3 regions of the Anaerobacillus sp. QJM3NY_32 genome follow, and region 3 is predicted to be linked to each of the others. Evidence: riboswitches for the same ligand, from Rfam matches in the RefSeq annotation. Region 3 holds a riboswitch; each other region holds the start of a gene.
What was found. A riboswitch is a leader RNA that binds a small molecule or an ion and turns the genes downstream of it on or off. The one in region 3 is predicted to bind S-adenosylmethionine.
Positions count from the first base shown of each region.

Region 1: it holds a riboswitch for S-adenosylmethionine, as region 3 does, so the genes downstream of both, AC0VYH_RS14610 (YezD family protein) here and metX (homoserine O-acetyltransferase MetX) in region 3, are expected to answer to the same signal.
Region 2: it holds a riboswitch for S-adenosylmethionine, as region 3 does, so the genes downstream of both, AC0VYH_RS07325 (assimilatory sulfite reductase (NADPH) flavoprotein subunit) here and metX (homoserine O-acetyltransferase MetX) in region 3, are expected to answer to the same signal.

Region 1 covers NZ_CM149684.1:2,769,975-2,780,050, reverse strand. The annotation lists gene AC0VYH_RS14635 (hypothetical protein) at 159-566, shown strand; gene ispG (flavodoxin-dependent (E)-4-hydroxy-3-methylbut-2-enyl-diphosphate synthase) at 638-1,756, opposite strand; gene AC0VYH_RS14625 (hypothetical protein) at 1,896-2,231, opposite strand; gene AC0VYH_RS14620 (DUF1002 domain-containing protein) at 2,413-3,288, shown strand; gene AC0VYH_RS14615 (NfeD family protein) at 3,358-4,014, shown strand; SAM riboswitch class I at 4,131-4,236, shown strand; gene AC0VYH_RS14610 (YezD family protein) at 4,333-4,476, shown strand; gene AC0VYH_RS14605 (phosphoadenylyl-sulfate reductase) at 4,588-5,310, shown strand; gene AC0VYH_RS14600 (inorganic phosphate transporter) at 5,316-6,380, shown strand; gene sat (sulfate adenylyltransferase) at 6,405-7,553, shown strand; gene cysC (adenylyl-sulfate kinase) at 7,568-8,176, shown strand; gene cobA (uroporphyrinogen-III C-methyltransferase) at 8,233-9,018, shown strand; gene AC0VYH_RS14580 (sirohydrochlorin chelatase) at 9,032-9,778, shown strand; gene AC0VYH_RS14575 (NAD(P)-dependent oxidoreductase) at 9,775-10,076, shown strand, end outside.
Region 2 covers NZ_CM149684.1:1,348,018-1,358,093, forward strand. The annotation lists gene cpaB (Flp pilus assembly protein CpaB) at 1-134, shown strand, start outside; gene AC0VYH_RS07290 (CpaE/TadZ family protein) at 131-1,312, shown strand; gene AC0VYH_RS07295 (TadA family conjugal transfer-associated ATPase) at 1,326-2,657, shown strand; gene AC0VYH_RS07300 (type II secretion system F family protein) at 2,659-3,618, shown strand; gene AC0VYH_RS07305 (type II secretion system F family protein) at 3,622-4,548, shown strand; gene AC0VYH_RS07310 (MBL fold metallo-hydrolase) at 4,728-5,582, shown strand; gene AC0VYH_RS07315 (ABC transporter ATP-binding protein) at 5,629-6,447, shown strand; gene AC0VYH_RS07320 (hypothetical protein) at 6,503-6,880, shown strand; SAM riboswitch class I at 7,040-7,151, shown strand; gene AC0VYH_RS07325 (assimilatory sulfite reductase (NADPH) flavoprotein subunit) at 7,315-9,138, shown strand; gene cysI (assimilatory sulfite reductase (NADPH) hemoprotein subunit) at 9,163-10,076, shown strand, end outside.
Region 3 covers NZ_CM149684.1:3,439,735-3,449,810, reverse strand. The annotation lists gene gcvH (glycine cleavage system protein GcvH) at 1-84, shown strand, start outside; gene AC0VYH_RS17910 (YusG family protein) at 248-496, shown strand; gene AC0VYH_RS17905 (peroxiredoxin family protein) at 716-1,219, opposite strand; gene AC0VYH_RS17900 (TraR/DksA C4-type zinc finger protein) at 1,359-1,886, shown strand; gene AC0VYH_RS17895 (toprim domain-containing protein) at 2,040-2,372, shown strand; gene AC0VYH_RS17890 (thioredoxin family protein) at 2,442-2,759, shown strand; gene sigI (RNA polymerase sigma-I factor) at 3,097-3,861, shown strand; gene AC0VYH_RS17880 (anti-sigma factor domain-containing protein) at 3,883-5,157, shown strand; gene AC0VYH_RS17875 (TlpA disulfide reductase family protein) at 5,233-5,658, opposite strand; SAM riboswitch class I at 5,872-5,982, shown strand; gene metX (homoserine O-acetyltransferase MetX) at 6,133-7,221, shown strand; gene AC0VYH_RS17865 (O-acetylhomoserine aminocarboxypropyltransferase/cysteine synthase family protein) at 7,223-8,521, shown strand; gene ilvE (branched-chain-amino-acid transaminase) at 9,392-10,076, shown strand, end outside.

The sequences.
Region 1 (10,076 bases), 670 kb from region 3:
ATAAAACTCCTTTTTGATTTGCTCTCTTTTCATCATATCATAGAAAAGAAAGGCAATAAGAAGGAATTGGGATTATCTTACTGATTGAACGAACATATTCTTACACTCACTGACAAATACTAATCATGCTCCACAACAAGGTAAAGTGAGGGATGTATATGACAGAAGACAGACATGATGACGATCTGGACTTTATCGAGGAGCGCGAAGTTCGCAGCGAATCGGAAGAGGAATATCTTGAGGAAGCTGCAGCTGAAGTAGCCCCTGGTGTATTAGACCGTCCTTATTTACAGTCGCCTGAAAATGAACGTCCAACTGCTGAGGAGCATCATGAACACTTTGAAGCTAAAAGACAAGAACAGGATCGAACAGGAGTGGGAGTGGGTGTAGCTGCTCTTGCTTTATCGGTTATTTCCTTGTTCATACTTCCCGTCATTCTTGGAGCAGCGGGAATCGTCGTAGGATTTGTTGCTAGGAGAAAGGGACTAACAACGCTCGGATCATGGGCGATTGGTGTTGGTGCCGCTTCAATGATCATCAGCTTATTCTTCGCACCGTTCTTTTAGTTGAAAACCTTAATAGAAAAGCCAGGCACTTTAAAAGTGCCTGGCTTTTCTTCTTTGATTAAGAAAAAGAATTAAGAGTTAGCTTCAGCTTTCTCTTTTTCTTCTGCCATTTTCTTGTAATGTTCTTCTGCTATTTTGTCGACTTCTTTTTTCAACTCTTCTACCATGGTTTCCTCAGGAACTTTACGGATAATTTCACCATGTCGGAAGAGGAGACCTTCACCACGTGCACCTGCAATACCGATATCAGCTTCACGCGCTTCACCTGGACCGTTCACTGCGCATCCAAGCACGGCTACTTTAATAGGTGCTTTGATCGTTGAAATGTACTCTTCGACTTCATTTGCGATTGAAATAAGGTCAATTTCGATACGACCACAAGTTGGACAAGAAATTAATGTGGCTGCATTCGCTGCAAGTCCAAATGATTTAAGAAGCTCTCTAGCTACTTTTACTTCTTCAACCGGATCCGCACTAAGAGAAATACGTGCCGTATTTCCGATTCCTTTTGAAAGAATAACACCAAGACCGGCTGCGCTTTTAACTGTACCTGCAAATAGAGTGCCTGACTCTGTAATTCCGAGATGCAGTGGGTAATTAAAAGAACGTGCTGCCAGTTCATATGCTTCAGTTGCAAGGTTAACATCGGAAGCTTTCATGGAGACGATGATATCGTAGAAATCAAGGTCTTCAAGAATTTTGATATGGTGGAGGGCACTTTCTAGCATTCCCTCAGCTGTAGGATAGCCGTATTTTTCAAGGATTTTTCGCTCAAGTGAACCAGCATTAACGCCAATGCGAATCGGAATGCCTTTTGCTTTGGCTGCTTTTACGACAGCTTCCACTTTTTCGCGACGTCCAATATTACCAGGGTTAATACGTATCTTGTCTGCTCCACCTTCAATGGCTTTTAGTGCTAGCTTATAATTAAAGTGAATATCAACGACAAGAGGGATATTAATCCTCTTTTTGATTTCAGGGATTGCATCTGCTGCCCTGTCATCTGGACAAGCTACTCGTACAATCTGACAACCAGCTTCTTCAAGACGATTGATTTCAGCAACTGTTGCTTCCACATCGTGAGTTTTGGTTGTTGTCATACTTTGAATAATAACTTCATCGTTACCGCCTATTGTTAAAGGACCTACTTTAACAGGTCTAGTTTGACTACGGTGGGTAATTTCATTCATGCGAAAATCGCTCCTTTTACATGTAGGATTGCTTACCTCATGATTTAGATCGCTTTTATATACTCCCTTGTAGGGAATAAGACTCATCTGTAATACTATCCCATTGTAGCAACTTTAGAGAGCTATTGACAAGAAATAATCATTGAGCAGATGTTTGGTCATAAGTTGGTATCCTATATTCTTTCCCAATTTGTATAAGAGTTGGATGAATTTTATTTAATGTTTCAAAATCGTGAACGACCGTTTCAATCGGAACCGGTATTGAGCCGTTCGCTTTTTCTACTAAAGAAAGAACAGTATCGCCAGCATTTATTTTATAAACCACATAGGGAGAGTTTTTTTCAGGTGACCCCACTTCGACTGCTTCTGATACTTCTGAAATAGCTCTGTTATTTGTAAGAGTTCCTGTTGTTAAATCATAATAAGTTGTATGAAGGACAAGCAGAAATAGGGAACTTAACAATAGTTTTCGCATCTCTCGCAACTCCTTCAGAATGATTTCCTTTGTACTACGATATGCTTGTCCTTCCATGATATGACAGATTTCCTAGTTAATTATCTTTTCTTTCGATCGAGTGTCGAGTAGAATATTAAGAGATGGGGAGATTAACTGAGTTACTCTTCATTAGAGCCCCACGTTAAAAGGAGACCAAAACATGCTTAAAAAAGGATTGCCGTTTTTATTGTCGATGGTGTTAATGATGTCTATTATTCCTATGGTGGCACAAGCGGATGCGAGCGTCGGTGATGTCATCGTTACACTTGGTGAAGATCTATCTGAAGAGCAAAAACAGAAGCTAGTTGATGAAATGGAAGCTCCGGAAAATGCAATGACGGTAACGGTATCAAATGAAGAAGAGCATAAATATCTTGGGAATTATATAAGTAAAGCGCTAATCGGTACCCGCGCCTTATCTTCTTCTTCCATAACCATTGGTGAAAAAGATGCTGGTTTAAGCGTTGACACAAAAAATATTAATTGGGTAACAGATGAAATGTACGCAAATGCTTTAATAACAGCTGGAGTAAAAGATGCTGATGTTTATGTGACAGCACCAATGGAGGTTTCAGGTACGGCTGCATTAACTGGTTTAATCAAAGCTTATGAGTTAAGCACAGATGAAGTGATACCTGAGGAGCAAAAACAAGTAGCAAATGAAGAGCTTGTCACTACTGCAAAATTGAGCGATAGTATTGGCGCAGATAAAGCAACAGAGCTAATGACTAAGATTAAGGATGAAATTGCTACAAACCCACCTGAGACGGAAGATGATTTAAGAACAGTTATTAAACAAATTGCTAACGATTCAGGTATTGAATTGACTCAAGATGAGTTGGATGGTCTTGTTGCACTGTTTAATCGAATGAAAAATCTTGATATTGATTGGGATCAAATGAAGAGTCAGTTGCAGCACGCGAGAGAAAACCTGGACGAGTTTTTAAATAAAGACGAGACACAGTCATTTATTCAAAAAATCATTGATTTCTTTATTGCGATTATTGATGGAATAAAAGGGGTATTTCAATCGTAAGGTGACAAGTGACTGAAACTTTCTTCCCTTTTGAACGTATAAGAGAAGAAGGAAAAGGAGGGAGCGAGGATGGAGATTCTATCTTTGCCAGCAGTTGGCTTTCTTATCGTTTTACTTAGCGTGCTATTCTTGTTTGCTGAGTTACTTGTCCGTGTAAAAGGTATTTTTGGATTGATCGGAATACTATTGCTCACATTTTATTTTAGTTTCCATCTTACTTCTTTATCATCAATTCTCTGGATGGGACTTGTGTTTGCTGTTGGTTTAGGCTTAGTTATTCTTGATGGGAAATTACTCAATGATGGTACATTTGGTTTGATTGGATTAATTATGATGGTTACAGCCGTAGCCATTCCTTCTCCGACTTTCCTTTATGGCCTTCTCGTTTCTAGTGGTTTTTTAATTGGTACGGCTGCTTCATTCCTGTTTTTGCGTGTTTTCCCCGCACGTTCTATGTGGACGAAAATGACGTTAAAGGATCGGTTAAGCAGTGAAATGGGGTATAATTCCATGAACGCTGAGTATAAGAATTTAGTTGGAGAATCGGCTATGACAATTACTCCATTTCGACCAAGTGGAACAATACAAGTCAATGAGAAAAAGTACAGCGCCATTTCTGTTGGAAGTTGGATCGACAAGGATACGGCAGTAGTTATTACGTCTGTAGATGGTACGCGTATCTTAATAGAAGAGAAAAAAGAAGAAAGTAAACGTCATCCAATTTAAAAATGGTCCCCGAGTCATAGATTCGGGGTTTTTTTCATATTCTTTTCTAATCCCTTTATCCCGATCTCTAAACTAGGGTTGACATATTGTTAGATAATAGTTAAGATTTAGAAAATAACTTATCAAGAGAGACCGAGGGACTGGCCCGTTGACGTCCAGCAACCTGCCTGATTGGCAAGGTGCTACTTCCAGCAAAATGGAGTCCATTTTGGAAGATAAGGTGAATTAAGGTAACCTGATCTGTCTTTCCAATTTGGGAAGGCTTTTTTCATTTATAAGCTTCTCCTCATGATTATTATGACTAAGGGAGGTTGCATGATGGGAACGAAAGACCAGAATTTTTCAGACGTTGCTGTACGTATAGAACGAATGCTAAGTTCGTTAAAATTTGGGTCAATTACGCTTGTTGTTCAAGATGGGAAAGTTGTTCAACTTGAAAGAAAAGAAAAAGAACGACTTTAATATTGGCGCTGACTAGAGAAACTAGAGGCGGTTCTAACCCTAAAGGTTAGAACCGCCTCTTTTTTTAAACTTTTAAATATATTTCCTTGATCGGAATTGGGAGGGTTAGAAATGAATTGGTTCTATAATAATTGGTCGGGTAAGGAACCTGAATTCGACGTTGAATCAGAAACGAAAGGGGCTCTTGAAGTTCTGGAGTGGGCGTATCAAATATACCAAGATGATATTGTATATGCTTGTAGTTTCGGTGTTGAGGGTGTCGTTCTAATTGATTTGATTTCCCGGGTAAACCAGAACGCGAAGATTGTTTTTCTGGATACAGGTCTCCATTTTGATGAGACTTATGAGCTAATTAATAAAGTGAAAGCTAAATATCCATCTCTAAATATTAAGTTAAAGCAACCAAAGGAGTCGGTCGAAGAACAGGCATTAAGTAAAGGGGATGCTCTATGGGAGCGAGACCCGGGACAGTGCTGCAACTTGAGGAAAATCATACCATTGCATGAAGAATTAGATCATGTAAGTGCATGGATCTCAGGTTTAAGGAGAGAGCAGTCGCCACTCAGACAAAAGACAAATTATTTCAATAGAGATGATAAGTTTCAGTCGATTAAGGTTTGTCCACTTATTCATTGGACATGGAAAGATGTTTGGAGGTACGTGTACGAAAAGGATTTACCATACAATCCTCTTCATGATAAAGGGTACCCAAGTATAGGATGTGCGGTATGCACTGAAAGAGTATTGGAAGGTAGTGATTCTAGAGCTGGGAGATGGGCAAATCAGGAAAAAACGGAATGCGGCTTGCATTTTGATTCAGCACCAAATCGGTGACGGTCATGACAACCCTAGTTATTACAGTGGCTCTCTTTTTTGCTATGAATATTGGGGCTAGTGGAGCTGCGGCATCGATGGGAGTGGCTTACGGGGCTGGAGCGATTAAAAGAAGAAGCGTAGCACTGAGTGTTTGTGCGATTGGGATTGTTGGTGGTGCCACATTAGGTGGAGGTAATGTTATTAAAACAATGGGGAGTGGCATTATACCTTCTTCCGTACTCAGTCTAAAGGTTATCTTGATTATTTTTATTTCAGCTACAACAGCGCTCTTTCTAGCAAATATGATGGGGATTCCATTATCAACAAGTGAAGTTACTGTGGGCGCAGTGGTAGGAGTTGGTATTGCTTACCGTGCTTTGTACTTTCAGAATGTGATGTTCATTATGTTGTTGTGGATCGTTATACCGGTTATTGCTTTTGCGACAGCTCTCAGTGTTGGGAAAATTTTTGGTCTTTTAAAACAAAGAATCAATCTTACTTCAAAGTGGCAAAAGCCACTCACCATTTTTTTAATTGTAGCCGGTTTTCTAGAAGCCTTTTCAGCGGGAATGAATAACGTCGCAAATGCGATTGGACCGCTAGTTGGAGCGGGAGTTTTATCCCTTTCTCACGGCGCATTTTTTGGGGGAGCTTTTGTTGCTTTAGGTGCTTTAGTTTTTGGTAAACGTGTCATTGAAACGAATGGTTATCGCATCACAAAATTTTCACTTGGTGAAGGTTGTGCTATATCAGGTACGAGCGCTGGACTTGTGATTGGAGCTTCCTTATTTGGGATTCCGGTGCCGCTTACCCAGATTACCACCTCATCGATCATTGGTATCGGAACTGCTAAAGATGGATTTCAGCTTTGGCAGAAAGATGTCATTACGCGAATGATTAAAGTTTGGGCAGTTTCACCGGTTTTTTCTTTAGTTATTTCTTATAGTATGATCAAACTTTTTTTAGAAAGTGATTTATATACATTAATTGCAATTGGCAGCGTTATTCTAGCGACGCTTGGGTCAGGAAGTTTAATTCGATCGATTCGCTCTCAAAAGAGAACATTACAAGACGAAGGAAGCTTATAATAAATTCAATTTGGAGGGATTAAGATGGCAACAATTAACGCGCATGGAGGAACATTGATTAACCGTTACAAACCTAATACTGAAATTGATGGGATTATTCAAGAAATTGAGTTAGACGCTACTGCGTTAAGTGATCTGGAATTAATCGGAACAGGAGCGTATAGTCCGTTAACTGGTTTTCTTAATGAAAATGAGTATACGTCAGTCGTTCATCACCTCAAATTAGAAAGCGGGTTGCCATGGAGCATTCCTATTACGTTGCCAGTTACGCACGAACGAGCTGCTGAGATCGCAATTGGTGATAAAGTGAAGTTAACTAATAATGGGACTGTGTACGGCACAATAGAAGTGGAATCCAAATATACTCCTGATAAGGGAGTGGAGGGGCGCCACGTGTATTTAACAGAGGACAGTGAACATCCAGGAGTGAAAAAAGTTTACGATAGACCAGATGTTTACATTGGTGGACGAATTACGCTTATTAAAAGAACCGAAAAAGGCAAGTTTGACCGCTATCATTATGATCCATCTGAAACAAGAGAGTATTTTGAACGTCAGGGCTGGAAGAAAGTTGTAGGATTTCAAACAAGAAATCCGGTTCATCGAGCGCACGAGTATATTCAAAAGACCGCACTTGAAACAGTGGATGGCTTGTTCTTGAATCCTCTTGTAGGTGAAACCAAATCAGATGATATACCAGCAGAAATTCGAATGGAAAGTTATGAAGTTCTACTTAAGAACTATTACCCTGAAGATCGTGTGCACCTTGGTGTCTTTCCTGCTGCTATGCGCTATGCAGGGCCAAGAGAGGCAATCTTTCATGCGCTTGTTCGAAAAAACTTTGGATGCACACATTTTATTGTGGGGAGAGATCATGCCGGAGTAGGTGATTACTATGGCACTTATGATGCCCAGAGAATCTTTAGTCAATTTACAAGCGAGGAATTAGGAATTACACCACTCTTTTTTGAACACAGTTTCTACTGCGAGAAGTGCGATAGCATGGCTTCGGCCAAAACGTGCCCTCATGGAAAAGAACATCACGTCATTTTATCAGGTACTAAAGTACGTGCCCTTTTACGAAATGGGGAGCAGCCTCCAGCAACATTCAGTCGTCCTGAGGTAGTGGAGGTATTAATTAAAGGGATGAGTGAGAAGACAGTGAACGCATAAGGGGGAGATTTGAGATGACAGTGAACAATAACTTAACCTGGCACGATACAGTGATAACAAAAGAAATGAGGCAGCAGAGGAATCAGCATAAAAGTGCAGTACTCTTCTTTACAGGTTTGTCTGGTTCCGGGAAATCAACGCTGGCAAATGATGTTTCAAGGAAGCTTCATGAATTAAACGTCCAAAGTTATGTACTAGACGGAGATAATATCCGTCAGGGTTTAAATAAGGATCTTGGTTTTCGAGAAGAAGATCGCAAGGAAAATATTAGACGTATTGGGGAGGTGTCTAAACTACTAGTTGATAGCGGTCAATTCGCAATCACTGCATTTATTTCCCCGTTCAATAGTGATAGACAAGTAGTACGTGAACTTCTGCAACAAGGTGAATTTATTGAGGTATATGTGAAATGTCCAATAAATGAGTGTGAGAGTCGAGATCCTAAAGGATTATACAAAAAAGCTCGTAGTGGCGAGATTCCTCACTTCACAGGCGTATCATCTCCTTACGAAGAACCGATCAATCCCGAAATCACCATTGATACCTATAACGACTCAAGAGAAGAATGTGCTGATAAAGTGATGTCCTATTTAGTAAAGCAAGGGTTGATTATAAATCAATAACTTTTGATCTTAAGTGATTTTTAAGAATAAAATCATCTCGTGGAGGAGGAAATCAGATGGGGAAAGTTTATCTAGTTGGCGCAGGACCAGGAGACATCGACTTAATTACAGTGAAAGGCGTAAAGTGTATTGAGCAGGCAGATGTGATCCTCTATGATCGCTTAATCAATCAAGACCTTCTCGATTACGCAAAAGAAGGGGTCGAGTTAATATACTGCGGTAAGCTACCTGATTACCACACGCTAAAACAGGAAACCATAAATCGTTTTCTCGTAAAGCATGCACTTAAAGGGAAAGTGGTCACAAGGTTAAAAGGAGGAGACCCTTTTGTTTATGGTCGAGGTGGTGAAGAAGCCGAAGTCCTTTCAAACCATGGAATCCCCTTTGAAATCGTTCCAGGAATTACTTCTGGTATTGCTGCCCCTATGTATGCAGGCATTCCAGTAACACATCGTGAACTAAGTTCAACATTTGCATTTGTAACTGGTCATCGTAAAGAAGGCGAAGAAGAAGAATTACGCTGGGAGAGTCTCGCAAAAGGTATAGATACACTCGCCATTTATATGGGAGTGAAAAATCTACCTTATATTTGCTCGATGCTTCGAAAATATGGAAGAAATAAAGAAACTCCTGTTGCGCTTGTTCACTGGGGAACAACACAAACGCAACAAACCGTAACGGGTACCCTTGAGACAATAACAGAAGATGTAAAGAAAGCAGGAGTGCAAAACCCAAGCATGATTATCGTGGGTGAAGTGGTAAACCTAAGGTCGAAACTGAATTGGTTTGAGAAAATGTCACGAGATGAACAAAGCACTAAGTCGGTCGTTAGCGCCTTATAGGAGGTGGTGGATAGTGAAAGCCGTTCTATATATATGTCACGGTAGTCGCGTAAAAGAAGGAAGAAATCAAGCGGTAGAATTTGTTGAGAAGTGTAAAAAAGAACTTGAGTATCCAATCCAAGAGACGTGTTTTCTTGAGCTTTCGAAGCCAGATATTTATCAGGGTATATCAACATGTGTACAACAAGGTGCGAAAGAAATTGTGGTAGTACCCGTCTTATTACTTGCAGCAACTCATGTAAAGAAGGACATTCCGAACGAAGTAGAGCGCGTCTCTGGAGAATTTCCATCGATAACTGTTCACATGGGATGTCCTTTAGGAGTACACGATAAGTTGATCTCTATTATAGAAGAAAGAGTTAGGGAGACAGGAGTTTCCATTCAACAAGATGCAAGTGCTCTACTTGTAGGGAGAGGAAGTAGTGATCCTGATATAATAAGAGATTTAGATCGAATCGCAAGGCGAATCCTTGAAAAGATGAGATTTAAAAAGGTCTCTGTGTGCTATCTTGCAGCTGCAACTCCAACCTTTGATGAAGGAATTAAACACGCTAAAAACGGCACTAATAGTCAGGTCTTTGTCATTCCTTATCTTTTATTTACAGGTGTTCTAATGAGAGAAATGGAACATAAAATAAGTAGGTTAGATGGAGATGGTCCAGATTTCTATCTTTGTCATTACCTCGGCTACCATGAATTTTTGAAAGATGTATTGAAAGAAAGAGTAATAGAAGCATATGAGATGGAGGTAAAGGTATGAGGGAATATCCGGTTACCCTTAACCTGGTAGGAAAAAAAGTTGTCATTGTTGGAGGGGGTCGTATCGCGCTTAGGAAGCTCAAAGGTCTACTTGGTTGCGGTGCGAATCTAAAAGTAGTAAGTCCTGATATTCACAGTGATATTAAGAAATATGTGGATTCTGACAATATTACCCTCGTGGAACGCGCAGTTAGGGAGTGTGATATACATAATGCGTTTTTAATTATTGTAGCGACCAATTCGTATGAAGTGAATGAATTTGTTGTCAAACATGCCGAAGATAATCAGCTAGTTAATGC
Region 2 (10,076 bases), 2.1 Mb from region 3:
AGCAAGGAGTGAGCTTAAGTCTAGCCGCTAAGGATAAGGACGGATTTTACCTCATGTTACGGAATGGTGAAGATGATGGAACAGTGAAAGAAGGACTAAAAGAAACAAGACAGGTTTATAAGGAGAATGAATGACAATGGACCTAAACTGGTATTTTTACTCTGACACAAATGCGCGTGCAGATGAATTAGAAGCGCTACTTATGAAGAAGAGTCATACTTTAAAAAGCTTTCAACTGTTAGAGGATCTTTTTCATCAGCTTGAGCGAATGCCTCATTCTATTCTTTTTCTTAAAGCTAATACGACTTACAACGTATATGATCTTTGTCAGGAAATTTCAGTTAAATTCCCTTCCACCTATTTGATTATTATCGTACCTGAAAATATGGAAAATACTAAAAAAGCGATGCGAGTTGGAGCTTCAAATATGCTAACGTATTCTTCTGATTCAGAAGAGGTCAATGAAGTGATCATCCAAGCACAAACATTTGTGAAACAACGTGCTGACCAGAAAGGAAACACTCATCCTCATCTCCAAAAGAAAAATAGTCGAGTGATGTCAATATGTAGTTCTAAGGGTGGGGTTGGTAAAACCACATTATCTGTCAATCTAGCAAATGCTTTTGTGAAAGACGGAAAGAGCGTAGTGATTTTAGATGCGAATTTTCAGTTTGGAGATGTTTCGATGTACGTGGACTTGAAGCCGAAAAGGTCGGTTTATGAATGGGTAAAGGAGGGGGTTGAGCGAGAACGCTATGGAATTGAAAATTATTTAACGCATCATTCAAGTGGTGTTGCCATTCTTTCCACACCTCCTAGACCGGAATTTTTTGAGATCATAACCGAGGAGCATCTGGAGCTTGCCGTTAGTGAACTACGTAAAAGCTATGACGTTATTCTGATTGATACCCCTACGTACATTTCCGAGATTCATCTCAAAAGTCTTATGCTGTGTGATGATATTCTCTTAGTCACAACGGGCGATTTACCAGTACTAAGAAATACGAAACTTTACTTGGATATGCTGGAATCCCTACAACTAAATGAGAAGGTTAAGATTATTTTAAATAGAGACTCCAAGCACCGCGTCATAGAAGCGAAGCGAATGGAAAGCATTCTTCAAGAGCCAGTCTATGTTTCGTTGCCAGACCAAGGAGTACACATAGCTACAACGATTAATGAAGGTCTTCCACTAGTGATGAAAAATGGGCGGAATGCTTTTTCTAAAGGTATGTTCATCCTTGCGCTTCAATTAATACCTGTTAGTAGTGAAGTAGAGAAAAAGCCAAAACGATTCGCTCTGAGTCGATGAAGGGGGAATTTCGTTGTCACTTTTCAAACGATATGCTGAAGAAGAGTCATCAATAGTTGAAGAACGAAAAGAAGTGCCGATCGTGAATACGGTTGAATACAAGCAAGTAGAAACGAAATTGCAAGCTTTTTTGCTAGATGAACTAAAAAAGCACCAGTTTCAAGCTGAAGAAGAATCGAAGAAAATTCGAGAGTGGGGGAAGCTCTTTTTAGATAACGAAGCTGAAAGGCTTACCTTTGAAGAAAAGAAACGAATACTTGAATCAGTAGAGCACGAATTGCTCGGGTATGGGCCGATTACGCCTTTATTGGAAGATGACACTGTTTCAGAAGTGATGGTGAACGGGGCGGAGGCCATTTATTATGAACAGTATGGAAAATTGAAGAAAAGCTTTCTAACTTTTCGCGATGATGATCATTTAAGTCGTGTGATCGAACGAATTGTTTCTCCTCTCGGAAGAAGAATCGATGAAAGCTCTCCGATGGTAGATGCGCGACTTCCTGATGGATCACGTGTAAATGCCGTTATTCCACCCCTTTCCTTGACAGGGCCGTCCCTTACGATAAGAAAATTCTCTGCTACGCCTCTTCAAATGCACGATCTCATAAATTATCAGACTCTAAGTGAAGACATGGCGGAGTTTCTAGAAATTTGTGTTCAATCGAGATTAAATGTTTTTATTAGCGGGGGAACCGGCTCGGGAAAGACATCAACACTTAATGTGCTTTCTTCCTTTATCCCGAATGATGAGCGAATTGTAACGATTGAAGATGCAGCGGAGTTGAACTTATCTCAGGAGCACATTGTTTCATTAGAATCGCGGCCTCCTAATATTGAAGGCAAGGGGGAGATTTCGATTCGAGAGCTTGTCCGGAATGCGCTGAGAATGCGACCTGATCGAATTGTTGTTGGTGAGGTCCGTGGGGCGGAGGCGCTTGATATGCTTCAGGCGATGAATACAGGGCATGACGGCAGTCTTAGTACAGGACATGCCAATTCACCAAGAGATATGTTGTCACGACTTGAAACAATGGTGCTGATGGCTGGGTTTGATTTACCTTTACGAGCCATTCGAGAGCAAATTGCTAATGCACTGGATCTTATTGTTCAACAGGCTAGAATGAAGGATGGATCGAGGAAGATCACCCGTATTACCGAGGTGATTGGTATGGAAGAAAACATCATTGTTCTTCAAGATTTGTTTGTTTATAAGGAAACGGGACGAAACAGCGATGGTAGCGTAGAAGGGCATTTTGAAACAACCGGGGTAAGACCGAATGTATCAGAACTTCTTGAACAAAATGGCTACAAGATTTCATCATCTTGGTTTAAAGAGGTGTGGTGAAATGAATGATTGGGTTCTCCTTGTAGTGATTTTTGTTTCAGTGACCTTACTCTTTTATTTGATTTCCAAAGGGGTTATGAGAAAGAAAAAAACCAATGAGCGTATTAAGAGGTTTATCCCACAGGCCGTCGCTGTCACTGAGGTTAAGGAAAAGCAAAAGAATGAAACATTTAGAAAATGGATTGGTTCATTTGCAAAAGCATTTTCTGGCATACAGTTTAGCCAAAAAACAAAGAAATCTCTTGAACAATCGGGAAGTTCATTAAAAGCAGAAGAGTTCTTTGTTATTCGCATTTTAAGTGCGATGGCAGTGGCTGGATTGCTCTATGTCCTTGGTGTACCATGGTTTGTTAGCATTCTATCGCTTTTGATCTGTTTTATTATTCCTGGTATCTATATCACGATTAAAGCAAAGAAGAGAATCAAGCTACTATCCTATCAGCTTGTTGAGGCGCTTGGTACGATGTCCAACTCGATGAGGGCAGGGTTTAGTTTCGTGCAGACGATGCAACTCATTGGGAAGGAAATGCCAGATCCGATTGGTCCAGAATTTGATCGTACTGTTCGTGAAATTGGAATGGGTATACCTATGGAAACCGTGTTTCAAAGCCTGTTAGAACGTTTACCAAATAAAGAGCTTGAAGTTGTTATACAAGCTATTCTCGCACAACGTAAAAGTGGTGGGAACCTGGCGCAGCTTATGGATACGATGGAAGATACTATTCGAGGGAGGATCCGGATTCTCGAAGAACTAAAGACGCTGACGTCACAAGGAAAGTTATCATCCTGGATCATTACTGCTCTCCCTCTTGTGATGGGAATCTACCTCTATTTTGTAAGTCCTGAATACCTTGAACCAATGCTTACCTATCCATTGGGCTGGTTTCTTCTAGTAACAGGGGCGATTTCACTATTCATCGGATGGTTTTTAATTCAAAAGATTGTTCGGATTGAGGTGTAACCAATGATTGCTATTCTGTTTATGCTTTGTACGATGGTTTGTTTCGTATTGTTTATTGCTGCCCTTCTTAAAACCGTTTATCGAAAAGAACTTGCTCTTGAATCTCGCGTTGAGCACTATTTTGGCAAGGAAGAAAAAATTCAACGTAAAACCGAAAAAAGAGAAAGTGGATCTTACCATCCACTACTTCGTAAATATTGGGGAATGGGTATTGAACAGGTGAGTAAAACATTTGCAAGAAAGGATCGAAAGAAGTTAGATATGCTCCTCCATGAGGCTGGATATGGAAACCGTTCGGCAGTTGAATTCCGACTTATTCAACTTCTTCTCAGCATCGGTGGAGGGTTCTTAACTTACTTGCTTATGGTGCCTGTGACGGATGGAAATGCTTCTATGACACTTGTATTAGCACTTGGGGTTGTTTTCTTATTTTATCGATATCCTTTGTTTTACCTAGCGAAGAAAAAAACGCAGCGCGTTAAAATAATCGATATGGAAATGTCCGATTTCTTTGATATGGTAAGTCTACTTCTTGAAGCAGGCGTAGGACTTGAAGGGGCGATCAAAAATGTATGTGCAAGAAAGTCTGGCCCACTTGCGGATGAGTTTAGTCAGGCATTAGATGAGATGAAGCGAGGGAAATCGCGACGAGAAGCATTTTATAATCTGAAAAAACGTGTTCCTTCAGATTATTTTCAAAGTGTGATGATGTCGATTATTCAAGCCGATCATCTTGGAATCGGAATGTCAAAAGTTATTAAAAATATTACGGCACGCATTCGTGAACAGAGACGTGAACGAGCACGCGAGCAAGCGATGAAAGCTCCAGTGAAAATGCTCATACCTATGGTTCTCTTTATTTTTCCACCCCTCTTTATCATTATCCTTGGACCGATGGTAGTGAAAATCGTCGTGGATGGCTTTGGTTAAGAGAAGACGAACACCTCCATTTCTACTGCAATGCGAAAAAATCACCTTTCCTAAACGACGCTTCCATTTGGAGGTGTCTATTTTTGTATGTAGTAGAAAAAATACGAATACAAAACTTCAAAATGATAAAATGGAAATAAGAAATTTCATCGAGGTTTGTATTTTAAGGAGGACAATAAATGCAACAGATTAAACAAATTGGCAATCGCTTTTACTATCAAACACCAGTTTCCGAAACGGACCGACCGATTCTAGGAATGGTGATTGGAGATAGAAAGTCTCTGATGATCGATGCTGGGAATTCAGAGGACCATGCTCGTTATTTTCTAAAAGAACTATCGGAAAAAGGATTCAAGGAACCGGACATGGTCGCGCTCACTCATTGGCATTGGGATCATATCTTTGGACTATCAGCGCTGAAAGATGCTGTCTCCTTATCCTCGCATCAGACGAAAGAGGAAATTAGTAAGCTTATTCCATTAGGATGGTCTGATGATGAGTTGGATGAGCGGGTGAAAGAAGGCACTGAAATTGAATTTTGTGCAAATGCGATCAAGAAGGAATTTGTGGATTCTCGAGACATTACGATTACGCTACCAGATGTAACGTTTGGTGAGAAAATGGAGATTGATCTTGGTGGTGTCACGTGTATTCTTCAGCCTGTTGGGGGCGATCACGCGGCTGATTCGGTTGTGATTTATATGAAGGAAGAGAAAATCCTTTTTCTTGGAGACTGCTTTTATCCTGATATTTTTTCAGAAAAAGTCAACTACACTGTTAACATAACAAATCGACTGCTTGATCAGTTAGAAAGCTTTGAGGCAGAATGGTTCATCTTATCACACGGGGAGGCAATCTCTAAGGAGGATTTTAAGAACGAAGTGAACCTTTTACGTGCTGTTGCTTCTATTACTGAGGAGTGCAATGGTGATGTTACACGTATGCAAAAGTTGTATGAGCATAACGTTGGCAGAGACTCACGCGAAGAGGAGCTTGAAGTGATTCAAGAATTTGCTAACGGGTATACGATGTAAAAAGCGCTAGTTGGAATGACTTTCTTCAAAGAACGGAGTGGGATGTATGGCAATCATTCATGTAGAAAATGCTTATTACACACGTGAGAAACAGATGATTTTATCCGATATTTCTTTTTCCGTAGAGAAAGGCCAGCATCAGGCCATTATCGGATTAAATGGATCAGGTAAAACGACACTACTTCAGTTAATTCACGGCTCGATCTGGCCACTGCTTCGCTATGATCCCGTCGTTGAAGTATTGGGGTATCGTCTTGGAAAAACTGATTTGAGTGAACTTAGAAAATCTATTGGCTGGGTGAGCAACGCTTTCACTGAGCGTATCTCTCCGATGCAGGAAGTGACAGATGTTGTGATTAGCGGGAAGTTTGCCTCAGCTGGACTTTATGAGCAGGTGACGGAACAGGAAGAATCGCAAGCGATGAAGATGATGCAGGAATGGGGTATTGCTCATTTACGCGGTAAACCTTTTCGAATTTGCTCTCAAGGTGAGAAGCAGAAAGTCCTGATAGCGAGAGCTTTGATGTCTTCGCCAAAGCTTCTTATTCTAGATGAACCGTGCAACGGACTTGATCTGTATTCACGCGAACAGTTATTAGCTCAGGTTGAACGCCTTGGAAAAGAGGAAGAGGGTCCAACCATATTGTATATCACTCATCATATTGAGGAGATTTGTCCCGTATTCACTCACGCTATGATTATGGAAAATGGTCGAATTGCAGTGAATGGCAAGAAGAAAGATGTGTTAACAGCTGAACATCTTAGTAAAAGTATGGGCGTCCCTTTAGAAGTGACGTGGAACAGAGAGCGACCTTGGGTTCAGGTGATTTCAAATGAGATGAAGCCAGCTTATCCATCTGCATAAGGACCGTGTATCTCAAAAATGGCCAAATTCGTTCATCGTCAAAAGGAGGTATGTATTGAAGGATTTTGCTTCGCTAACCCATAAAGAAATTGCGATTCGATATACGGTATTGACGCTGTTTCTATCGTCTACCATTTTTATAGTGAGTTACGACCTTCCACTCTGGGCGTATGTCATATGCATGCTTCTATCGATATTTGGTATTGCGGTGAACTTGTTGAAATGGAAACGTGGGAAAAAAGTTAACGTCACATTTAAAGATCATGTCATTCGCTCCTGCGTTTTTTCTTTCATAGCTTTTCTCTTGTTGGTGCTGCCTTTTGACTACTCCAGTTGGTTGATGATTCTTATGATTCTATCTCTTGTCATGGCGAATACGATTGATTTCATGCGCATGCGGAATAGGATACAAGAGGGACAACGGCAGGGATAAAAGACCTGAATCATTTGGATTATTTTTCATGAAGATGGCTGGTGTTATCGCCATTTAGTTAATTGAATGATGATAATTTTCTAATAATATATTGACTTTTATTCGATCTCGAGATAACATTTGAACCAATCATTGTCATATACAATTTGATAGCAACATTTCTTATCAAGAGAGGTGGAGGGACTGGCCCTATGAAGCTTCGGCAACCGATGAGATGATCCTTCATCTCATACTGTGCCAAATCCAGCAGGTTTATCCTGAAAGATAAGAAGACTGGCTTCGTACTTACAAACCTTTCTTCTTATGTTTTGAGAAGAGAGGTTTTTTGTGTTGAATGGGTTAGGGGGAATGCAGACGAATTAATTTGCTATTAATTCCGAGTAAACTACTTTAATTACATTGAATTAAATTTGAGTATTGTGAGGTGGATAGTATTGCAGTTACAGGTTGTGAATAGCCCTTTTGACAAAGAACAAACGGAGCTTTTAAATCGTCTCTTACCAACATTAAATGAGACGCAGAAAATATGGCTGAGCGGATACCTTTCCGTACCAGGTAGCTCTGAAGCTGCGGCAGCTACTGAGACGGTTGCTCAAGGTGTTTCTGCTTCAGAAGCATTCTCTAAACAAGAAGCAAAAACACGTGAGCTTACGATTCTCTATGGCTCACATACTGGCAATTGTCAGTCACTAGCGGAATCTTTCTTTGAGCGATTGGAAAACGAGAAATACAACGTTACCCTTTCATCGCTTGATGATTTTAAGCCAAAGTCGCTTAAAAAAGTAGAAGATTTATTATTGATTACAAGCACCCACGGAGATGGCGATCCTCCTGATAATGCGTTAAGCTTCCATGACTTTGTTCAAAGTAAGAGAGCCCCTGAATTAAATGGTCTCAGATTCTCAGTCTTATCACTTGGTGATAGCTCCTATGAATTTTTCTGCCAAACCGGGAAAGATTTTGACAAGCGCTTTGAAGAATTAGGTGCAACAAGGCTCTATCCTCGTGTAGATTGTGATCTTGATTTCGAAGAGCCGGCAGAAGAGTGGTTCGAAGGCGTGACGGGAGTATTGAAAGAAGATCAGTCTACGAGAGAATCGACTTCTGAAACAAAACCTGATGAGTCGAATCAGACGTATTCCAGAACGAATCCATTCAAAGCCGAAATTCTTGAGAATGTTAATTTGAATGGACGTGGATCGAATAAAGAAACACGGCACATTGAGCTTGATCTTGAAGGATCGAACCTTGATTATGAGCCGGGTGATAGCCTTGGTATTTACCCGGAGAATGATACTGCTCTTGTCCGTCAGCTAATCGATGAACTGAACTGGAAGCGAGAAGAACAGGTTATGGTGAACAAAAAGGGTGACGTTCAGCCACTTGAAGAAGCTTTAACGAAAACATATGAGATTACGAGTCTCACAAAGCCATTGCTCAAGAAGATTGCAGAGCTGACATCAAGTTTTGAGCTTAAGCGCATGGTTGAAGCGGAAGGCGAAGAACTAAGAACATACCTTTACGGTAGAGATTTAATTGATTTGGTGAAGGACTACGGACCGTGGACCGTCTCGGCACAGGAGTTTGTAAACGTTCTGCGCAAAATTCCGGTTCGTCTTTATTCGATCGCAAGCAGTTCAAAGGCAAATCCAGATGAAGTTCATCTCACAATTGGGGCACTAAGGTATGATGCACATGGTCGAGCTCGTACGGGCGTATGCTCTGGCCAATGCGCAGAGCGCTCACAAGCGGGGGATACACTCCCAGTATATGTGCAGCGAAATCAAAACTTTAGACTTCCGGATCATCCTGACACCCCTATCATTATGATAGGCGCAGGTACTGGCGTAGCGCCGTACCGGGCATTCTTACAAGAGCGAGAAGAAAGTGGCGCAAGTGGAGAAACGTGGCTATTCTTTGGTGAACAGCATTTTGTCACAGACTTTCTTTATCAAGTCGAATGGCAGAAGTGGTTGAAAGATGGGGTGCTTTCTCGTATGGACGTGGCGTTTTCTCGTGATTCAGAAGAGAAAGTGTATGTTCAGCACCGCATGCTCGAGCGAAGTAAAGAACTATACGAGTGGCTGCAAGAGGGTGCGCACGTCTACGTATGTGGAGATGAAAAGTATATGGCAAAAGACGTTCACGTGGCACTCGTTAACATCTTAGAGCAACAGGGGAATTTCAGTGAGTCAGAAGCAGAAGCTTATCTTGCAGATCTACGTAACGCGAAACGCTACCAGCGCGATGTGTACTAAGCGCATCAGGGAAGGAGATTGATCATGTCGAAAAAGACGGTAACAGAAGACGGCAAACCGAGTGAAATGGAGAAAATCAAAGACGAAAGTGATTACTTACGCGGATCGCTTGTGAAAAGCTTTGCGGATCCCATCACCGCTTCCATCCCAGACGCAGATACAAAACTATTAAAATTTCATGGGAGCTATATGCAAGATGATCGCGATATTCGTCAGGAGCGAAAACAGCAGAAGCTTGAACCAGCTTATCAGTTTATGGTTCGAGTGCGACTACCTGGTGGAGTAGCTAACCCAGAGCAATGGCTAGTAATGGATGATCTTGCGAATCAATACGGAAATGGGACGTTAAAGCTAACGACGCGCCAAACGTTCCAAATGCATGGGATCTTAAAGTGGAATATGAAAAAAAGCATTCAGGCAATGGACCAGGTTCTGATGGATTCTCTTGCGGCATGCGGTGACGTGAATCGGAATGTGATGTGTAATGCCAATCCCTATCAATCGGATATTCATGCCGAGGTGCATGGATGGGCACGGAAGTTAAGCGATGATCTCTTACCGAGAACGAGAGCGTACCATGAAATCTGGTTAGATGAAGAAAAAGTGCTTGATCGAAAAGAAGAGGAAATTGAGCCGATGTATGGCCCACATTACTTGCCAAGAAAGTTTAAGATTGGGGTCGCTGTCCCTCCATCAAACGATGTGGATATTTTCTCACAAGATCTTGGCTTTATTGCGATTCTTGAAGATGGCAAGCTACAAGGATTTAATGTCGCGGTAGGCGGCGGCATGGGTATGACGCATGGAGACACAAGTACGTATCCTCAGCTATCCCGAATGATTGGATTTTGTACACCCGAAAAGATTGTTGATGTTGCTGAGAAAATCATTACAATTCAGCGGGATTATGGCAATCGGTCAGAGCGGAAGAACGCTCG
Region 3 (10,076 bases):
GTTGTAGAACCTTCTGAGCCTTCTCAAGTAGAAGAACTAATGACAGCTGAAGCATACGAAAAAATGGTAAGCGAAGACGAATAAATCAGTCATTCATTTTATAGCTCTCCATTGCTAGTCGAATTATGAGCGTAAAAGTCCACTCATCATCGTAAACTCTTATTAATGAATGTGTTTCCTAATTTCAGTCATAGAATGAATACATGATGGCTTTACGGAATGACACAATAAAGAGGGGATGATACCAATGATTGAGACACCTCGCCCAATGCAAAGAATCGACGTTACTCGAAAGGTATATGGTAAATTTGATCAACAAGCGATGAACTTGTTTATGGACAAGGAAAGAATTGGCCGTATCTTATTCTCAGATCAAGGAAATCAATATGAGTTTCTTGAAGGATTTGAGATGGAGCAGAACAAAATTTATCATTACGAACAAGTAATCGAGCAAAATGGAAGGTATGTAGAAGACTGCGACCTCGGCTGGTGTTAATAAGAAAAGCGAATACGCTCGTTAAGGCCCGACAAGCACTGGAACCTTATGATTCGAACACGCTCTTTGTGTTCAAATCATAAGGAGAAGTGATCGAGGGACTGAGCGTAGTAGCTAGACAAGAAAAGCGAATACGCTCGTTAAGGCCCGACAAGCACTTCTTTTCTAACGCCAACGACTTTATTACTGCAAAAAAACCGGCCATTTGGCCGGTTTTTTTTATGCTTTGTTTTTGCGAATATATTTAATCGTTGTGATTAGACCATCAGCTGACGGTCTTCCAAATGGGCTCGACTGTAAATATTGCGCCATTAATTTGCCGTTCTCATCGATAAGAAAGATGGCAGGCTCTCCATGCTCACCGTGATCTTCATAAGGGTCGTCTTCTCGATGCATCATAACGCCAAAGGAGTCAATTGCCGCATTCTCTTTGTCACTTAGTACTGGGAACTCGAGGTTATGCTTTTCTTTCATTTTTCTAAGAGATTCTAAGCTATCTTTTGCAATTGCAATTGGATGGACGTCTAACTTTCTAAAAGCACCTAGATGCTCTTGAAGCTCTTCTAATTGCTCATTACATACAGGGCACCATTCTCCTCTGAAAAATACGAGCATATGCCAACGCTTGTCTTCCTTTTGGTGCTGTTCAAATTGAAACAGTTCACCTTCTGTATTAATTAACGAAAAGGATGGTACTTCCTGTCCAAGTTTTAACTTTGCCATTATGACCACTCCAATCTTTAATCTTATTGATTTATTTCCACCAGTTGAGCATGATAAAACATAATTGTGTGGTTTAGTGTGAGTAGGGTAAAGGGAAAATAGGTACTGGAAAAGAAAATGACCTATGGAGGGAATTACTATGGCTTTGTCGAAACAAGAATTACAGCATTTTAAAAAACAATTATTAGATCAAAAGAAAGATCTTTTAGATGGTGGTGCAAGTCACCGAGATGAAAATGCCGCACTATCTGAGGAAACAGGAGAATTAACATCGTACGACAATCATTTTGCTGATATGGCTTCTGAATTGGATCAACGCGAGAAAGATATTACACTAGAAGATGCAGCTAGAGAACGACTAAGCTTAATTAATACAGCACTTGATCGTATTCGAGAAGGTAATTACGGAATATGTGTGGATACTGGTGAAGAAATTGATAAAGAACGTCTTGAAGCCATTCCTTATGCAATACGTACCAAAGAAGCACAAGATCAATTGGAAGAGGCCAAAGACAGCAATAGACCGGATGATGAGGCTACATTTGAAACGTCAGGCAATAGAGTCGATGATCGCCTTCGCACAGTAGATGATCTTCAGAATGAACACGGTAATTCAACATCTGAAACATATTTAGAAGAGGACGATCCTGATCAAGACAATGATTAACAAAGCTGTCATTCATCTGGCTCAATGAGTAGCTGTTGTATCTAACACTTCAAAATGAATAAATTAAATCATATGCCTTGAAACGAAATGCTTCAACTACCATATGCTATAGTAAATGAATTGATACGACAGCTTGAAATGGAGCGTTGTGCCATGACTGATAAAGTAATTATTGTAGAAGGAAAGACAGATAAAGAACAGTTAATGAGAGTGTTAGATGAGCAAGTGGAGATTATCTGCACTTATGGAACGATTAGTTTTGACAGGTTAGAAGAACTTAGTGAAGAGCTTGAGGAGAAGGATGTATATGTTCTTGTAGATGCTGATGATGCCGGTGAGAAATTAAGACGGCAGCTTACACAAGAAATTCCACATGCCGAACATCTCTACATTACAATGCTTCATCGTGAAGTAGCAGAAACACCTCTAAATTATTTAAATAGGATTTTAAGGGCGGCGAAATTTAAAGTAGTGACCGTCCAATAATCAAGAAATGAGCGAAAAGGAAGCTTACCGAAGCTTCCTTTTTGCTCTTACATAGAATGGGGTATTAACATGCAAGACATAACCGATGAATCCATGGTTAGTGAACTTTTACAAAAGGAAGGCACTGTTTTTTTCTTTTACACGCCTTTTTGTCAGACGTGTAAAATTGCAGAGCGAATGTTACAAATTGTTTCGAGCTCTAAAGGGGTTGAATCACATATCTACTCATGTAATTTAAATTATTTTCCTTGGGTAGCGGAAACACTTAAAATACAAAGTGTACCTGCATTAACAGTTATTAGGGAGAAGGGCGGAAATAAGACCCTTTTTGCCTTCGAATCAGTCGTAACTGTGGATGCATTTCTTAGTGAACACAAATTCGTTTGATGATATTTGACCAATTTATCGTTATTTTCTGGTTTTAGAAAATCGCTTCAAGACGGGCTTGAATGAATACGCAATTCGCTGAAAATTAAGCAAGATTAATAATGATAAATTAATATAACAGGAAGTAAAGAAACAGTAACATTGTCATAAAATTGTATTTTCGTTCATGCTGATTGAATGGTATAACTGAATAGAGTCACCTTTCCGATGTTTGATACGAATGGTGACGCATTTTTATTTTAATTACTAATTTAGAATTCTCAAACTAAAAACATCTAAGAATCCAACCCGAGAAGCAATCAATTAGAAATTGACTGCAAGATGAGAGGTGTATAACATGACAACCATTTCAATCAGCACAATGGGAAATTTCGCAAATCATAAAGAAAATAAAAAAGATAATATTACATTAGAAGATAAAATTGATAGTATACAAAACGGAAACCAGTTATTAAGAAACCAGCTATTAGAAGATTACCAACCGTTTATTAAGAAAATCACGTCCAAAGTTTGTAATCGTTATATCAATCATTCGATGGATGAGTTCAGTATCGGACTTTCAGCTTTTAACGAAGCGATGGATCAGTTTCGAAAAGGACAAGGAAGTAGATTTTTAACCTTTGCTGATATGGTGATTAGAAGAAGAGTCATCGACCATATCCGTAAAGAAGCAAGACAAAATAAGTATATTTATCTTGAGCCTGAGGAACTTGATGAGGAAGGCCGACTAGAAGATAGTTTTGCAGAACAGAAAGCTGCACTTGATGTATACGAAATGGACAGACAGCGTGAAGTAAGAATGTATGAAATTGAGGAATACGAACAATTGTTGAAGAAATTTAGCATTACGTTTAAAGTTCTGAGCAAAAACTGTCCTAAACATATTGATGCAAGAGAAAATGCAAAGATGATTGCGCAATTGATTGCTCAAGATGACATTCTTTCAAGTTATTTGCTAGAAAAAAAGCAGCTCCCTATAAAAGATTTGCTAGCGCTCGTTACATGCAGTCGAAAAACGATTGAACGTAATCGAAAGTATATAATAGCAGTGGCGTTAATTCATCTGGGTGGATTTAATGCGCTGAAATCATATATACAGTAGTTGAATTAAGGGGGCCAGGGGATGAAAAATGGGGTCATAATGGACATTCGTGGACGTAAAGCGGTTGTATTAACACCCGATGGGGAGTTTACTACGATCAATTTGAAGCGAAATCATACGTTAACAATCGGCTCTGAAATTAAACTTACACCAAAACCATTAAACAAGAAAAAAGGTTATTTTACCCCCTCTATGCCCACCCTGGCCGGTATGGCAGCAATTTTGTTATTAGTTGTAATCGTGACAGGTGTGATTCCTGTTAGACAAAATGACGCAGTTGCGGCCTATGTAAGCTTTGATATCAATCCAAGTATTGAGGTTGGAGTCAACTCCGACCTTGAAGTTGTTCAATATCAAGCGTGGAATTCGGACGGTGAAGGGTTAAACTTAGATCAAGAGGTAACGAACATGCCTCTAAGCGAATTTGGAGGGCTCCTAGTCTCGAAACTCGACAAAGAGGGGTATCTAACAGAAGATAGAAAACTGCTTATTGTCGCCTCAAATGTAGAGAAGAAAGAGCGTTATCAGGCGATTAAGGATCAGCTTGAGAATACGATTCAAGGAATAGAACAGAATGAAGCATTAGTCAATCAAGCAGTTGCTATTACAACCATACTTGATACTGACTATAGTACTCGAGCAAAAGCTATAGAAAATGGGATAACACCAGGAAAATATATGACTTATCTTGCTGCTGTTGATCGGGGAGCTACGTTATCAATAGAGGATGTACGGAATTTGTCTGTCAAAAACATGGATGAATTAGAGACCGAAAGCATGACCGCAGTGGAATCAAAGTCGAAAGATCGCTCTTTGGAGCTAGAAGATTCTGTCGTCCAGTTGAACGATAAGACGGTACCTAATCAGAATCGAGAAGATAGTGATTTAGTTCTTCAGGAGCCTGAGCAAAGCTCTTCTGATAAGGTTGAAAAGGTGGAGAAAGAACAAAAGAACACGCCTTCAGAACAAGAAACCAGTCCGTCAGATCAAACTGAAGACTCTAAAGATAACAACAAAGTGCAAAAAGATAAAATAGAGAAAAACGAAGACAAATCTAATTCTATAATAGCTAAAGAACAAGGCAAAGAAAAAAAGAAAGCTGAAAAAGTAAACGAGAAAATAGAGAAATCTCAGGAAAAATCGGATAAAAAAATAGAAAAAGCTCAAGAAAAAGAGGATAAAAAGGACAAAAAGAAAGACGAAAAGCAGGATAAAGACAAGAAAGACAAGAAAGACAAGAAAGACAAGAAAGACAAGAAAGACAAGAAAGATAAGAAAGATAAAAAAGACAAATAACGCAACATGCTATTATTTATTTTATTTTCATTATTTTAAGCCAGAGGGATCCCTCTGGCTTTTTTTATGGTGTGTTTATTTTGATGTCATGATGTCGGGCAATGCCTTTGCGATATCAAGAAATGATGATTTGTCATCAAACACATGTGCGATTTGATGATCTTGATTAAGCAATACAGTTGTTGGGACACCTGTACAACCAAATTTGTCGTAAGTTTCTCGTCCACTGTCTTGTAAAACGAGGAAAGGAAGATTGTTTTTGATCGTGAAATCTTTACCGGCTTCTTCTGACCGTTCACGACCTGTCACGTTAATTGTTAAGAATGCTAATGTATCAGTATCTGCATGCTGGTAGAACTGTTCTTTCATCGGTAAATCTTTCATACAATCGGGGCACCAGGAAGCCCAGAATGTAATCATAACTGGTTTCCCCCTGAAGTCCGTTAAGCTGATGATTTCTCCGCTTTGTACTTCTTCTAACGCAAAGGACGGCGCTTGCACTATCAATCACCTCTTCAAAATTATTCTAAGGCTACTCTATCAAAAATTCGATTCTAATCAAACTTAATACACTGTAGGCTCTGTTTCACGATAATTTGGATTAACTTAGACATTCTTTAAAAAAATGAAAAGAATGATAATTCCGAAAAAGTGTTTGACACTAATGCGACACCTTGCTAAAATAAACTCAATTAAACAAAAACAAAATATTCTTACTTATCTAGAGAGGCGGAGGGACTGGCCCTATGAAGCCCGGCAACCGTCAAACCAATTGTGGTTTGAAAAGGTGCCAAATCCTGCAGGAGAAATCCTGAAAGATAAGCGGAGCTGATGAATAAATCAAGCCTCTCTGTCTTTCGGAGAGGTTTTTTTATATTGAAGCGACGTTTTCTTATAGCATTGGTTCTAGATTTATGGCTCATTATTATAGCCTTAATGAATAAAGACGGATTGCTCGAAAGGGGTGATAGGGGTTTGGAAAGTGAGACGAGATACGAAGCTCAGAACGTATTGATTGGATCGTTCACACTTGAGTCGGGCGAGACGCTACATGAAGTAGAACTCGCTTATGAACGCGTTGGACCAGAAGACGCTCCCGTTATTCTTGTCTGTCATGCATTAACAGGAAATCAATATACAATTGGTGATTCGGAGCCCGGCTGGTGGAAAGGATTAATAGGAAAGGATGGCTATATCGATACTTCCGAATTTCAAGTTATAACGTTTAACGTTCTTGGAGGATGTAACGGTTCTACAGGACCGCTATCGATTAATCCAGTCACCAGAGAACAGTATAAAGCGGACTTCCCATTTGTTTCAGTGAGAGATATGGTGCACTCACAGAAAAAGGCACTTGAAGTGTTAGGTATCGATCACCTTCATGCTGTGATTGGTGGATCACTTGGAGGAATGCAGGTTCTTGAATGGGGTGCCCTTTACCCAGATGGAATGGAGCATCTGATTCCACTTGCAGTAACTCCAAGCTTAAATACGTATGGAATAGCTTATAACGCGATTTCTAGATTTGCTATTACAAACGATCCTGATTGGAAGGATGGATACTACGATCCTCATCACCAGCCAACATCGGGGCTTGCAACTGCAAGAATGATCGGTATGATTTCTTATCGGACAGATGAAATGTTTCAAAAAAAATTCGGTCGAGCGGCGATCGAAACTTCAGAAGAAAATCATAAAGAAGCACAGTACGAAGTGGAATCTTATTTACACTATCAAGGAAATAAGCTTGTAAGCCGATTTGATGCAAATAGCTATTTGTATTTATTAAGGGCAATGGACACACATGATATTAGTAAAGGGCGAGGTAATCTTATATCCATCATCAAGAACATTAAAGCGAGCATTCTTGCTATTGGATTTAAAGGGGATTTAATCTATCCTCCAGAAGATTTAGAAAAATTGTTTGCTCAAGCTCATTCTTCTCCGTTTTATTTAATCAACACGAAATTTGGTCATGATGGATTTCTCGTTGAGTTTGATAAATGGGGACCGCTTATAAAGGAACAAGTAACATTAACTAAAAATATCGAAGGAGTGAAGTGAAATGGCAGAGAAAAAATATAATTTGGAGACAATTGGAATTCATGGAGGTTTACAAGCTGATCCAGCTACAGGCGCAAGGGCTCTACCGATTTATCAATCGAATGCTTATCGATTTAATAATACTGATCACGCAGCCGATTTATTTGCCTTAAAGGAAGAAGGGTTTATCTATTCGCGCATCGGCAACCCTACAGTCGGTACACTTGAAGAACGTATTGCTCAACTAGAAGGTGGTGTTGGAGCACTAGCTCTTGCAAGTGGTATGGCTGCCATTACAACTGCCATTCTAAATGTAGCCAATAGCGGAGACGAAATTGTATCTGCTTCGACTTTATACGGTGGAACGTATAACCTCTTTTCTGCTACACTTCCGAAATACGGAATAAAGACCAATTTTGTTGATCCTGAAGATCTGGAATCATTTAAATCAGCCATTACTCCAAATACGAAAGCTATTTTTGCAGAAACGATAGGCAACCCGGGTCTACATGTATTAGATATTGAAAAAGTAGCAGATATTGCACATGAAGCTGGAATCCCACTTATTATAGACAATACATTTGCTACTCCGTATCTTTGTAGACCAATTGAGCATGGAGCAGATATCGTCGTTCATTCCGCCACAAAATGGCTTGGCGGAAACGGGTCCACAATGGGAGGGATTATTGTCGATGGTGGTAAATTTGATTGGAATTCACCTAAGTTCCCGGGCTTCACCGAACCCGATCACACGTACCATGGCATAGTATTCGCAGAAGCGCTACCCGAAGCCGCGTATATCGTGAAAGCAAGGGTCCAGCTCCTAAGAGATACAGGTGCTGCGCTTAGTCCATTTAACGCTTTTCAAATTGCCCTAGGTGTTGAAACACTCCATGTTCGTATGAAAGAGCACATTGCAAATACTCGAAAAATCGTTTCTTACTTAAAAGATCATCCGGCAGTTGAGTGGGTGAGCTATCCTGAAGATGAGGATCACGTATCGAATCAATTGGTGCCAAAGTATCTACCTAAAGGCGCTGGAGCTGTCGTCGTATTCGGAATAAAGGGAGGACGCGAAACCGGAGCAGGAATCATTAATTCAGTTGAACTTTGGTCTCATGTAGCGAACGTGGGAGACGCGAAAAGTTTAATTATTCATCCTGCTAGCACGACCCACCAGCAGCTAAGTGCGGAAGAGCTAACAGCTTCCGGTGTGCGAGATGACCTCATTCGTTTATCTGTTGGAATTGAACATATTGATGATTTAATTGCTGACCTGGATCAGGCCATTGCAAAAGCAAAAGTTGAAGCTAACGTATAATTCAGCACTAAAGCTCTCTTCCATTTGAAGAGAGCTTTTTTTAGTTTAGCAGTTTTTTACTTCATTAAGTCTAATGTTGAATGAGAGACTAAGATGGCTAGTCTTCAAAGCTCATCATATATACACATGACAACTGTAAATAAACATACAGAAAGAAAGCTTACCTTTTTGGTGATGCAATGGTCAATTACGAAAGAGGACTAAGCCGTTTGGTCGTTACTAGTTTAATCTTTTTTTTTTTCAATAAGTAAATCGAGTCGTGATTTTTTCTACTATGCTTTTTCATAAAAACGAGAGCTTCGCTATGATGCTACTCATTGAGATAGGTTTGTTGTTTCATTCAATTCGTATCAAATTGGATAAAATAATTAGAACAATCCAGGTTTATACTTGAATGAGTTATAGCTCAGTATAGGAATTCTCACAGAAGATAGCACTGCGTATGGCGTTGGCAGGTGTAAAGTATATAAGATATATTTAAAATTTTTTGGGAATGGTTTAAAGATCAGGAGAGGGCTTGGCCAAGAAAAGGTACAGATGGATCCAGATCTTTCTTTTAAATTTCCTTGTCATAAAACAACTAAAACTGTAAGCGTTTTATTGAATTTATAATTAAAAATTTTTCGTGTGATTAAATCTCACGCATACCAACGTTGTAAGCGTTTCCAAATAGATTGATATATCGAAATTATCAAAAAACTTATATTTTAGGTGTTGACCTTAAGTCCAAACCGGCGTAATATAATCCTCAATTAAACAAAGTATTCAAATAACTCAAACACACAATTAGGACCCCGGATTACGTTGGTCCTATCATTAAACACTAACGCTTTACTGCGTCTACTTAACAAACAGAAAGGAGTGAACAAGGTGAGTGAACAGTGGATCTACCTTAACGGAGAATTTGTGAAGAAAGAAGATGCCAAAGTATCTGTATACGATCATGGTTTTCTCTATGGCGATGGGGTATTCGAAGGAATTCGCATGTATGACGGAAATGTCTTTCGATTAGAACATCATTTACAACGGCTTTATGATTCAGCTCATTCAATTATGCTTAAAATAACGCACACTATGGAGGAAATGACCGCCATTATTGTGGAAACGCTGAAGAAAAACAACCTTCAGGATGCCTATATCCGCATTGTTGTATCACGCGGAGTTGGGAACCTGGGACTTGATCCTTTCACATGTAAGGAACCTCAAGTGATCGTTATTGCAGAATCACTAGCCTTGTTCCCTAAGCGATTATATGAAACAGGAATTGATATTGTAACGGTAGCAAGTAGAAGAAACCGATCGGATGTCTTAAGTCCGAAGGTTAAATCGCTCAACTATTTAAATAACATTCTTGTAAAAATCGAAGCGAATTTAGCTGGTGTCAGCGAAGCTCTAATGTTAAATGATCAGGGATATGTCGCTGAAGGATCAGCTGATAATATATTCATCGTAAAAGGCAATGTGATCAAAACACCGCCTGGATATGTTGGTGCATTAGAAGGAATTACGCGAAATGCCATTATGGAATTAGCAAGACAAAAGGGATATGACATGA